3 regions of the Enterococcus hirae ATCC 9790 genome follow, and region 1 is predicted to be linked to each of the others. Evidence: predicted binding sites of a transcription regulator. Region 1 holds the regulator's gene; each other region holds the start of a gene.
What was found. Region 1 encodes LexA, which represses DNA repair genes until DNA is damaged. Its sites were predicted from a motif close to CNAACANNTGTTNG; they were not measured.

Region 1 (3,216 bases):
GAGGAATTCTTATTGTTAAGTGATATTCCCTCTATTAAAAAAAGGTTAACAACCTAGGAGGAGACAAATAGTGGATTTAAAAAATATATTGCAAGTATTCCTGATTATCCAGCAAAAGGAATTATTTTTCGTGACATCTCGCCCCTTATGGCTGATGGAGATGCCTACAGAGAAGCAACGAAACAGATCGTAGATTATGCGAAAGAAAAAAGAATCGATATGGTTGTAGGACCAGAAGCGCGAGGATTCATCGTTGGCTGTCCTGTAGCTTACGAATTAGGAGTTGGATTTGCACCTGTACGTAAAAAAGGGAAGTTGCCTCGTGAAACGATCGAAGTAACTTACGGACTGGAATACGGTACAGATACATTGACACTCCATAAAGACGCGATCCAACCTGGACAAAGAGTCTTGATTTGTGATGACTTATTGGCTACAGGGGGAACGATCAAAGCAACGATCGAATTAGTAGAAAAATTGGGCGGTGTCGTTGTTGGCTGTGCTTTCTTGATCGAACTAATGGACTTAGATGGTCGTGAAAAAATCGAAGGATATGATATGATCACCTTGATGGAATATTAAACGATTTTTTGCTTAATAAACATTAAAAATAAATGTAAAAAGAAGTGGGACGTTAATCAGATTTTTTCTGACTAATTGTCCCACTCTCTTTTTTGTCAAGCAATCCCAAGTACGCTTGCTCACTATTTTTAGTTTGTGCAGGTGTATTTGTAAAAGTAGTCAATTGTTTTTTGATGGGGGGGAACAATCGACTACTTTTTTGTGCATGAGCCGTTTTCTGACTCTTACATATGTGTTTTTTTATTTCGTTATTCAGGATTCTTTATGGGTCAAGATCAAGAGTGTCTCGATCGATAATAGGAGTCTGGATAAAAAGTGTCATCATGAATCCGACGCCGTTCAGACTGACGGTATTTCTTTTCATCCCACAACATAAACCATAAAGAAAACAACGGAACAAAGATCAACAATGCTGTACGCATACCAAAATTACCAATAATAATGCCTAAAAATAATACCATTAATACTAAGCCAAGACGTCTCATTGATTTCATGATTTCTCACCTCATTATTTTATGCGAACAAAAGTTCGTATAATTAGTATACGAACTTTTGTTCGTTTTGTAAAGAGGGAAGAACAAAAAAGATCGAAATCTATGTGTGTAATACTCAGAATTTTTTTAAACCAGCACAGGTCATTTGCTTATTTACCGTATTCAAAGCAGTTAGCTGTATTTGATCTAAATCATGCCGCAGATCATGGTAGGTAAATGACGATTGTAGTGGTACCAAATGAAAAAAATCGAAATGGAAATACGACAAAGATCGACAAAAAAGTAGGAGATCGGTGCATTTTATTTAAGGAGTGAGGAAAGCACAAGAGAAAAAACTCAGGCCGTTTATGGACACTTAATCATCGTTTATCCATCTTAATGCCCATTAAAGAACCCGAGACACTTTGCCCCGGGTTTTTCAGTCTTTATTGATAGATATAGCAGTTACTGCAAATAAATGAGTATGCGAGTAAGACCTTCACTTAAGTCTAGTCAAAAAAATCGTCTTTAATAGATATGACTGCGGTAGAGCCCAACGACTCGACCTAAAATAGAGACTTGATCTAAAATGATCGGTTCAAGAAGATCGTTTTCCGGTTGTAAACGAAAATGATTTTTTTCTTTATAGAATCGTTTACAAGTCGCTTCATCTTCGGCGGTCATTGCAATCACGATATCCCCGTTTTGGGCAGTTTCTTGTTTACGGACAATTACATTATCTCCGTCTAAAATTCCTGCATTGATCATACTTTCTCCGCGGATCGTCAACATGAACAAGCTTCCATCTTCAGAAGAAAGGTTAGGAGGGATCGGAAAGAAATCGGACGCATCTTCAACTGCTAAAATCGGTTCACCTGCAGTGACCACACCAAGCACTGGAATCGTGGAAGGTTTTACCCCTATTTTGGCTAATCCTTGTTTTGTTAATTCGATTGCACGTGGTTTCGTAGGGTCACGTTGAATAAATCCTTTTTTTTCCAATCGTGCAAGATGACCGTGAACTGTGGAGGTAGAAGAAAGCTGAACCGCTTCTCCGATCTCCCGAACAGTTGGTGGGTAGCCTTTTTGGGAAACTTGCTCGTGGATATATCGTAAGACTTCGATTTGTCTGGTTTCGGTTTGTCGGGCCACAGAGTACACCTTCTTTCAATTAATAATTAAATAGTACCACATAAAACTACTTCTTTCAAACAAATGTTCGTATTTAAAATATTTTATACTAGTTGTTTTTTTCGTGATTTTTATATAATATGAAGTAGAGTAAAAAGGAGGACTTGCTATGTTATCACCGGAAAAAATTACCCGCATCAACGAACTGGCCCAAAAAAAGAAAACAGAAGGCTTAACAGCTGACGAAGAAAAAGAACAATTGGCGTTAAGAGAAGAGTATCTGTCTGCTTTTCGTTCTGGGATGCGACACCATATCGAAGGGATGAAAATCGTTGATCCAGAAGGTAACGATGTCACTCCAGAAAAATTGAAAGAAATCCAACGTGAAAAAGGCTTACATCGTCGAGGAAATAAGTTTCAGTAATAATTACTAAAAAACATTGCTTTTTCTAGACGTATCTAATAAAATTAGTAAGTAAGAAATAAAGGTAAAAAAACCTAAATTAATAGGAGGGGTTATTTTGTTCGACAAAATCGACCAACTTGGCGTTAACACGATCCGTACATTAAGTATTGAAGCAGTTCAAAAGGCAAATTCTGGACACCCAGGGTTACCAATGGGGGCAGCCCCAATGGCATATGCACTCTGGACGAAACATTTGAAAGTGAACCCAACGACTTCAAAAAATTGGGTTGACCGTGACCGTTTTGTCTTATCCGCAGGACATGGTTCGGCAATGTTATACAGCTTACTACATTTATCAGGTTATCAAGTCACAATCGATGACTTAAAACAATTCCGTCAATGGGATTCAAAAACACCTGGACATCCAGAGGTCAATCATACTGACGGAGTAGAAGCAACAACTGGACCGTTAGGACAAGGAATCGCTATGGCTGTAGGTATGGCAATGGCAGAAGCTCACTTGGCAGCAACATATAACAGAGAAAACTTCAAAGTGGTAGATCACTATACTTATTCTCTTTGTGGCGACGGCGACTTGATGGAAGGCGTTTCGCAAGAAGCAAG
Region 2 (3,216 bases), 410 kb from region 1:
ACCACCGTAAAGATGCTGAATGATGGGGAAGATATATTTGAACAAGTCATGTCATTCAAAGGACAATCCCAGACATTGTTTCGTGCATTAAAAAGTATCAAAAAGTAAATATTTAGTGGATAAATTGAATTAGTAAGAGTTAAAAAAGTGGACAATCATGAACTATTGCATAACAAAAACATCCAAAACACAGAGCTGTGTTTTGGATGTTTTTTATTTACTTAGGTTGAGTTAAGTCAGACGAGCAGAAAAAGTACCGAAAAAAGTTCAGCTAGTTTTTGCTGGTAACACTTGATCTTCTAGTCAATTTTACAACGACTTCACATCGAGCCGTTTGGGGAAACATATCCACTGACTGCAAATATTCCACTTTGAATTTCTTACTTAATTGTCCCAGATCTCGTGCTAAGGTTGAGACGTTGCAGGAAATATATACTAATTTCGTTGGCGGATAGTTGAGGATCGATTGAATCAACTGGGGATCAAGCCCTGTACGAGGGGGATCGACAATGATCCCATCTGGTTCAAATCCTTCTTCAAGCCATTTTGGTAATAATTCTTCAGCAGTTCCAACTTCATAATGGGTATTAGTATACCCTAAACGTTGAGCGTTTTTACGTGCATCATCAATAGCCTGAGGAATCACATCCATTCCACGGATTTCTCTCGCTTGTTTTGCTACACTTAAACCAATCGTTCCCACACCACAGTAAGCATCTACGATCGTTTCATTTGGTTGGATCGCGAGTGCTTTGATTCCTTCATTATAAAGGACTTCTGTTTGTTGCGGATTCAACTGGAAAAAAGCTCGTGGTGAGAGATCAAAAGTAACTTCATTGAGATGTTCTTCAATAGCATCTTTTCCCCAAAGGTGGATTGTTTCATCGCCCATTACGAGAGAAGTTTTAGCAGGTTGAACATTTTGCATGATTGAAACAACCTCTGGCAATTGTTGGTTAATGTCACGGATGATTGCATTTTTTTGTGGAAATTTTTGACTACGAGTAATAAATACAACTTGTAATTCACCCGTTTTTATTCCAACACGTACCATGATCGTCCGAAAAATGCCACTGTTGCTCCGTTCATCATAGATAGGAAGGTCATACTTATTCAATAACTCGACGACCGTATTCATCACTTTCTGTGTCTGTGGTTCTTGAACTAAGCAATCGATTAATGGCACAAGTTCATGGGAATTTGCTTGATATAGCCCAGCTTCGATTTGTTGTGTTTTCTTATTTTTTCTTAATTGGAATTGTGCTTTGTTTCGGTAATGCCATGGTTCTTCCATGCCAATCGTTGGACGTAATTTGTAAGAACGAAAGCCAGCCGGTTTGAATTTTTCTAGCGCTTGCATAAGCAAATCTTTTTTGAAATCAAGTTGCGCCTGATATGCTAAATGTTGAAGCTGACAGCCACCACATTCATAATACACTGGACAAGGCGCCACCACTCGATCCTTGCTTTGCTTTTTGACTTTGATTAACCGAGCTTCCGCATAGCGAGGTGTTGCTTTCGTGATCTTGACAAGAACTTCTTCTTTGGGCAGTGCATAAGGGACAAAGATGATCAAACGTTTGAAATAACCGATCCCTTCACCGTTGATACCCAGTCGTTTGATTTTTAAAGGGATGGTTTGGCCGTTTTTGACAATGGTTTCTGTCATAAGTATCTTCCTTTTTTCTAATAGTGTGGTTTTATTCTAACATATTATTAATAGCGATGGGGATTTTCTATGTTATGATAAGAATATACGTTCGAGGAGGTAACTCAATGATAACAGTTACTAGGATCAGTAAAGGCAAAGGTCCATTTTATCAAGTCGAATTATCTGAAGGAGATTCTTTGAAGGTTTCAGAAGATATCTTGGTGCGTTACCGCTTGTTAAAGGGACAAGAATTAACAGAAGAAACAATTGAGGAAATCAAGAAAAGTAGTGGGTTTGACTTTGGTCTCCAACAAGCGCTCAATTATCTAAGTTATCAATTGCGTTCGGAAAAAGAAATTAGAACTTATTTGAAAGAAAAAGAGATTGAACTAGCTGACCGTAATAAGATCGTGGATCGTTTAAAGGAATTAGATTTGATCAATGACCTCGTCTATGGTGAAAGCTACGTGCGGACAAATGTACGACTAAGTGACAAAGGACCAAAAAAAATAGCTCAGCAATTACAACAAAAGGGTTTGAAACCGGAAATCATCGAGCAGGCACTGTTGCAATATCCAGAAGAAGAACAAATAGCGATAGCATCGCAAACGGCAGAAAAATTATTCAATAAAAATCATGGGAAAAGTCATAAAGAACTTTTTAGAAAAATTCAACAAAACTTGATGACAAAGGGATTCACCCAAGAGGCGATCCAACAAGCCATCGCCCATTTACCACAAGAAACGGATGAAGACGCTGAATATGAAGCATTAGTTTCACAAGGAGACAAGTTATGGCGTAAAAATGAGAGATTTGAACCGAAAAAACGTAATTTAAAAATCAAACAAAGCTTATATCAAAAAGGATTTGATTTAGAAATGATCCAACGATTTATCGTAGAAAAGGAAGAAGCAAGTGAATAAAGAATGGGAAAAATGGACGGAAGAGGAAATCGCACAGTTTCAAACGCAATTTGTTGGCTGGTACGAAAAAGAAAAACGCAATCTACCTTGGCGCTATGATCGTGATCCTTATCGTATCTGGATTTCTGAAATCATGCTTCAACAAACCCGTGTAGATACGGTAATTGCTTATTTTTATCGCTTTATGGAATGGTTTCCGACTATTGAAGCGTTAGCTGCGGCACCAGAAGAAAAACTTTTAAAGGCTTGGGAAGGATTGGGGTATTATTCTCGCGTTCGAAATATCCAAGCTGCTGCCCAACAGATCATGACAGAATTTGATGGACGTATGCCGCAAACACCAGAAGAAATCAGTTCATTGAAAGGGATTGGCCCTTATACTACAGGCGCTATTTCAAGTATTGCTTTTGGTTTGCCAGAACCAGCAATCGACGGGAATGTCATGAGAGTCGTGAGTCGCTTATTTTGTATTGAAGCTGACATCGCCAAAGCTTCTAGTCGGAAAATTTTTGATGAGGCGATGCGTAAGATCATTGATGAAAAGCATCCTGGTGAGTTTAACCAAGCAATGATGGATCTAGGATCGGCCATTTGTACACCTACTTCACCTAATTGTGAATCATGTCCGATCCAATCATTTTG
Region 3 (3,216 bases), 970 kb from region 1:
CACCTTCTAATAAGCTATGGGCATGGACAATTGCACTGAACCCATATTTTTGGCGAATACGATCAACGACAAAATCGATTTTGGCATCGTTGACTTGTTCATCGGGATCTGCAAATAGATTCAATTGCAGACTGTCTGTGTAAATTAGTTTGGAGCAGTTGACACCGACACTGCGAATGTCTTGATGCTGGTAATGTTTACGAAAAAGATTCAATAAAATGAGACTGAGTTCATGACTAGAATTTGTCGGCTCCACTTTTAGTTGTTGATGAAATCCAGTTTTCCCTAGACGATCTCGATAACCTAAAGAGTAGCCCATCCACAAGCTAACAACTTGCGCTTTCGCATGTTCACGCCGCAGACGAGTTCCGACTTGATCAGCCATTTCTTTAAGAACGATTTCAAGTTCTTCACGCCTTGTATAATCACGATTCAAAATTTGACTATTCCCAATACTTTTTGATTTGGGGGTATAGTCTTCTCCTAAAAAACTTCGATCAATTCCCCAAGCATGGGCAAAAAGCTGGGTGCCAATCACTCCGAATTTTTCTTTTAATTGGTAATAATCCGCATGAGCTAAATCATAAACAGAATGAATCCCCAGTCGTTTGAGCCGTTTCGCTGTCTGATGACCAATTCCCCAAAAATCGGTGAGAGAAGGAATACGCCAAACATTGTCTGCTACATCTGCATAGCGCCATTCGGCCATTCGCTCTTTTCCTTTAGAACCGTTATCCAACGCTAACTTAGCTAGTAGTGGGTTATCACCAATCCCAATAGTTGTATGGATTCCTGTTTGTTGGTAGACATCCCGGTAGATGATTTCAGCTAATTCCCAAGCACTTTTGACTTTAAAAAGTTTCAAGCTGTTGGTGACATCAAGAAAGCTTTCATCAACAGAATAGACATGGTGATTCTCTTCATCCACGTACTTTTTATAAATAGCATTTATTTCGGTATTTTTTTTCATGTAGTAAGCCATTCGTGGAGGGACCATATAAAGATCGTCGGGATAGGGAAAGGGTAAATCCCTTGCTCGACTGATATTTGTAATATGATAGGCTTTTTTTGCAGCTGGACTAGCAGCTAAGATCAAGCCACTACCTCGTTCATCGGTTTTCCCTGACGGATAGGACATGACGACGAGTTTGGTTGTTAGAGGATCTAAATGACGTTCGGCACACTCAACAGAAGCATAAAACGACTTACAATCGATGCAAAGAATATCTCTCGAAGGTTCTTTTGTGTAATCAAAGACTGGATTTTGATTTCGAATCATATTCGCCACCTCTTCCTATTGATTAGAACACATGTTCGCGTTTTGTGTCAACGAAAAAACGTGATGGAATGGGTAAAAAAATAATAGAAAAGAAGACATTTGTCTTTTTATCGTTTAGAGAAATAGGTAGTATCTGGAGCAAAATTAGATTGAAAGAAAAAATTGCTAGATGACCTCCTCGTTTAATAAAAAATGTTATTTTATTTTTTGCTGATCAGAAAGTCATTAATAAGTTTTACTCTCAAAAAAAGAATGAGCCTAGGTATACTCATCGTTAGAATGGTAAAAAAGATTTGCTTTGAAATTATCGTGTAAAAGTGCACAAAATCGTTTATAATGAATCCGATCGAATGAGAACGATTCTCAATGAAGGAGGAAGTAAAATGAGAGAAATCGATTTTTCCAAAACATTATTTGAATTAGTTACTGAATATCCAGAAGTCAAACAAATCATGTCAGAGCTAGGATTTAATGCCATCAACCAACCTGGGATGTTGCAAACTGCTGGTCGCTATATGACGATTCCTAAAGGGGCTCAAATGAAAAAAATTCCTTTAGAACAAATTGTTACTGCTTTTGAAACATCAGGATTTATTGTGAAAGGATTGGTAAAATGAAACCCACGAATCAACGACAAGAACGGATTGTTGAAATCCTGTCACTTTTACATAAAGGTGGTTCTTTTGAAGAAGCAAAACGATTGTTCAATGAAGAATTTGAGGGAGTCGATGTTACAGAAATCACTGCTGCGGAAAAAGCATTGATTCAAAGCGGTCTTGATCCGTCAGAAATCCAAAAGTTATGTAATATCCATGCAGCTGTTTTTAAAGGAGCGATCAATGAGATCCATCATTCCAATTATGAACACGCACAACCAGGACACCCGATCCATACCTTAAAGTTAGAAAACCAAGTGTTGCAGTCGTTACTGACGGATGAAATTGACGGGTTATTGGCAAAAATGGCTAAAGGAGATTGGTCACAAAAGGAACGATTGCAACACGCTTTGACTGATTTATTGCAGATCGACAAGCATTATGCACGAAAAGAAACGTTGATCTTTTCTTATATGGAAAAATACGGAATCTCAGCCCCACCTAAAGTGATGTGGGGTGTAGATGATGATATCCGTGAAATGATCAAAGCGCTGAATGCTTATTTAGCTACAGACAAAGCGGCTTATAATCCGCTATCCGAAAAATGGGAAGCAGTAAAAACAGAAGTTGAAGAGATGATTTTTAAGGAAGAGGAGATCATGGTACCCATGACCTTAGATGTGTTTAGCCTTAAAGATTGGGAACAAATCGCTCATGACAGCTTTGATATCGGTTTTGCGTTTATCCCTGAACCACTTCCATGGAAGCCAAGCCAAGAATCACTCGAAAAAGAAAGCGAACGGGAACCAGCTCGTCAATTAGCCATTAAAAAAGCTAAAGAAACGACCGATGGTATTGCTGCTGGTCTTGGGATCGAAGAGTTTACGTCAGAGGCAGTTCAAGACGAAACAGCACCTATGACTGATTTAGTTGTGCAATTTCCGACAGGAGCGTTACAGTTGGAGCAATTAGTTGCCTTGTTTCAAGTGTTGCCTGTGGATTTGACATTTGTTGATCATGAGGATCGGGTTCGTTTCTTCTCAGAAGGAAAGAAACGGGTCTTTCCAAGAACTACTTCTGTCATTGGTCGTGAAGTCGTCAACTGTCATCCACCAAAAAGCATGCATCTTGTCCAACAAATACTTGACGATTTCCGTACAGGAACAAGGGATTCAGCAGAATTTTGGATTGATATGAGAGGACGGAAAATTTATATTCGCTACTTTGCTTTAAAAAATGAGACAGGTGATTATCTTGGGTGCTTAGAAGTCACGCAAGATATTACTGAGATCCAAAAGTTAGACGGACAAAAACGATTGTAAGAGCGGGCAAATTTCAAAA

Region 2: a site for LexA is predicted at 1,750-1,763, ahead of recX (recombination regulator RecX). Genes of this name have one in related genera too.
Region 3: a site for LexA is predicted at 1,304-1,317, ahead of EHR_RS02735 (Y-family DNA polymerase). Genes of this name have one in related genera too.

Annotation. Positions count from the first base shown of each region.
Region 1 is NC_018081.1:2,400,659-2,403,874, reverse strand. Features, by position in the region: gene recJ (single-stranded-DNA-specific exonuclease RecJ) at 1-57, shown strand, start outside; gene EHR_RS11430 (adenine phosphoribosyltransferase) at 88-582, shown strand; gene EHR_RS11425 (hypothetical protein) at 858-1,076, opposite strand; gene lexA (transcriptional repressor LexA) at 1,584-2,207, opposite strand; gene EHR_RS11415 (DUF896 family protein) at 2,356-2,610, shown strand; gene tkt (transketolase) at 2,708-3,216, shown strand, end outside.
Region 2 is NC_018081.1:2,814,393-2,817,608, reverse strand. Features, by position in the region: gene EHR_RS13330 (YcjF family protein) at 1-108, shown strand, start outside; gene rlmD (23S rRNA (uracil(1939)-C(5))-methyltransferase RlmD) at 272-1,669, opposite strand; gene recX (recombination regulator RecX) at 1,777-2,574, shown strand; gene mutY (A/G-specific adenine glycosylase) at 2,567-3,216, shown strand, end outside.
Region 3 is NC_018081.1:542,270-545,485, reverse strand. Features, by position in the region: gene EHR_RS02735 (Y-family DNA polymerase) at 1-1,279, opposite strand, end outside; gene EHR_RS02730 (DUF1858 domain-containing protein) at 1,663-1,896, shown strand; gene EHR_RS02725 (DUF438 domain-containing protein) at 1,893-3,197, shown strand.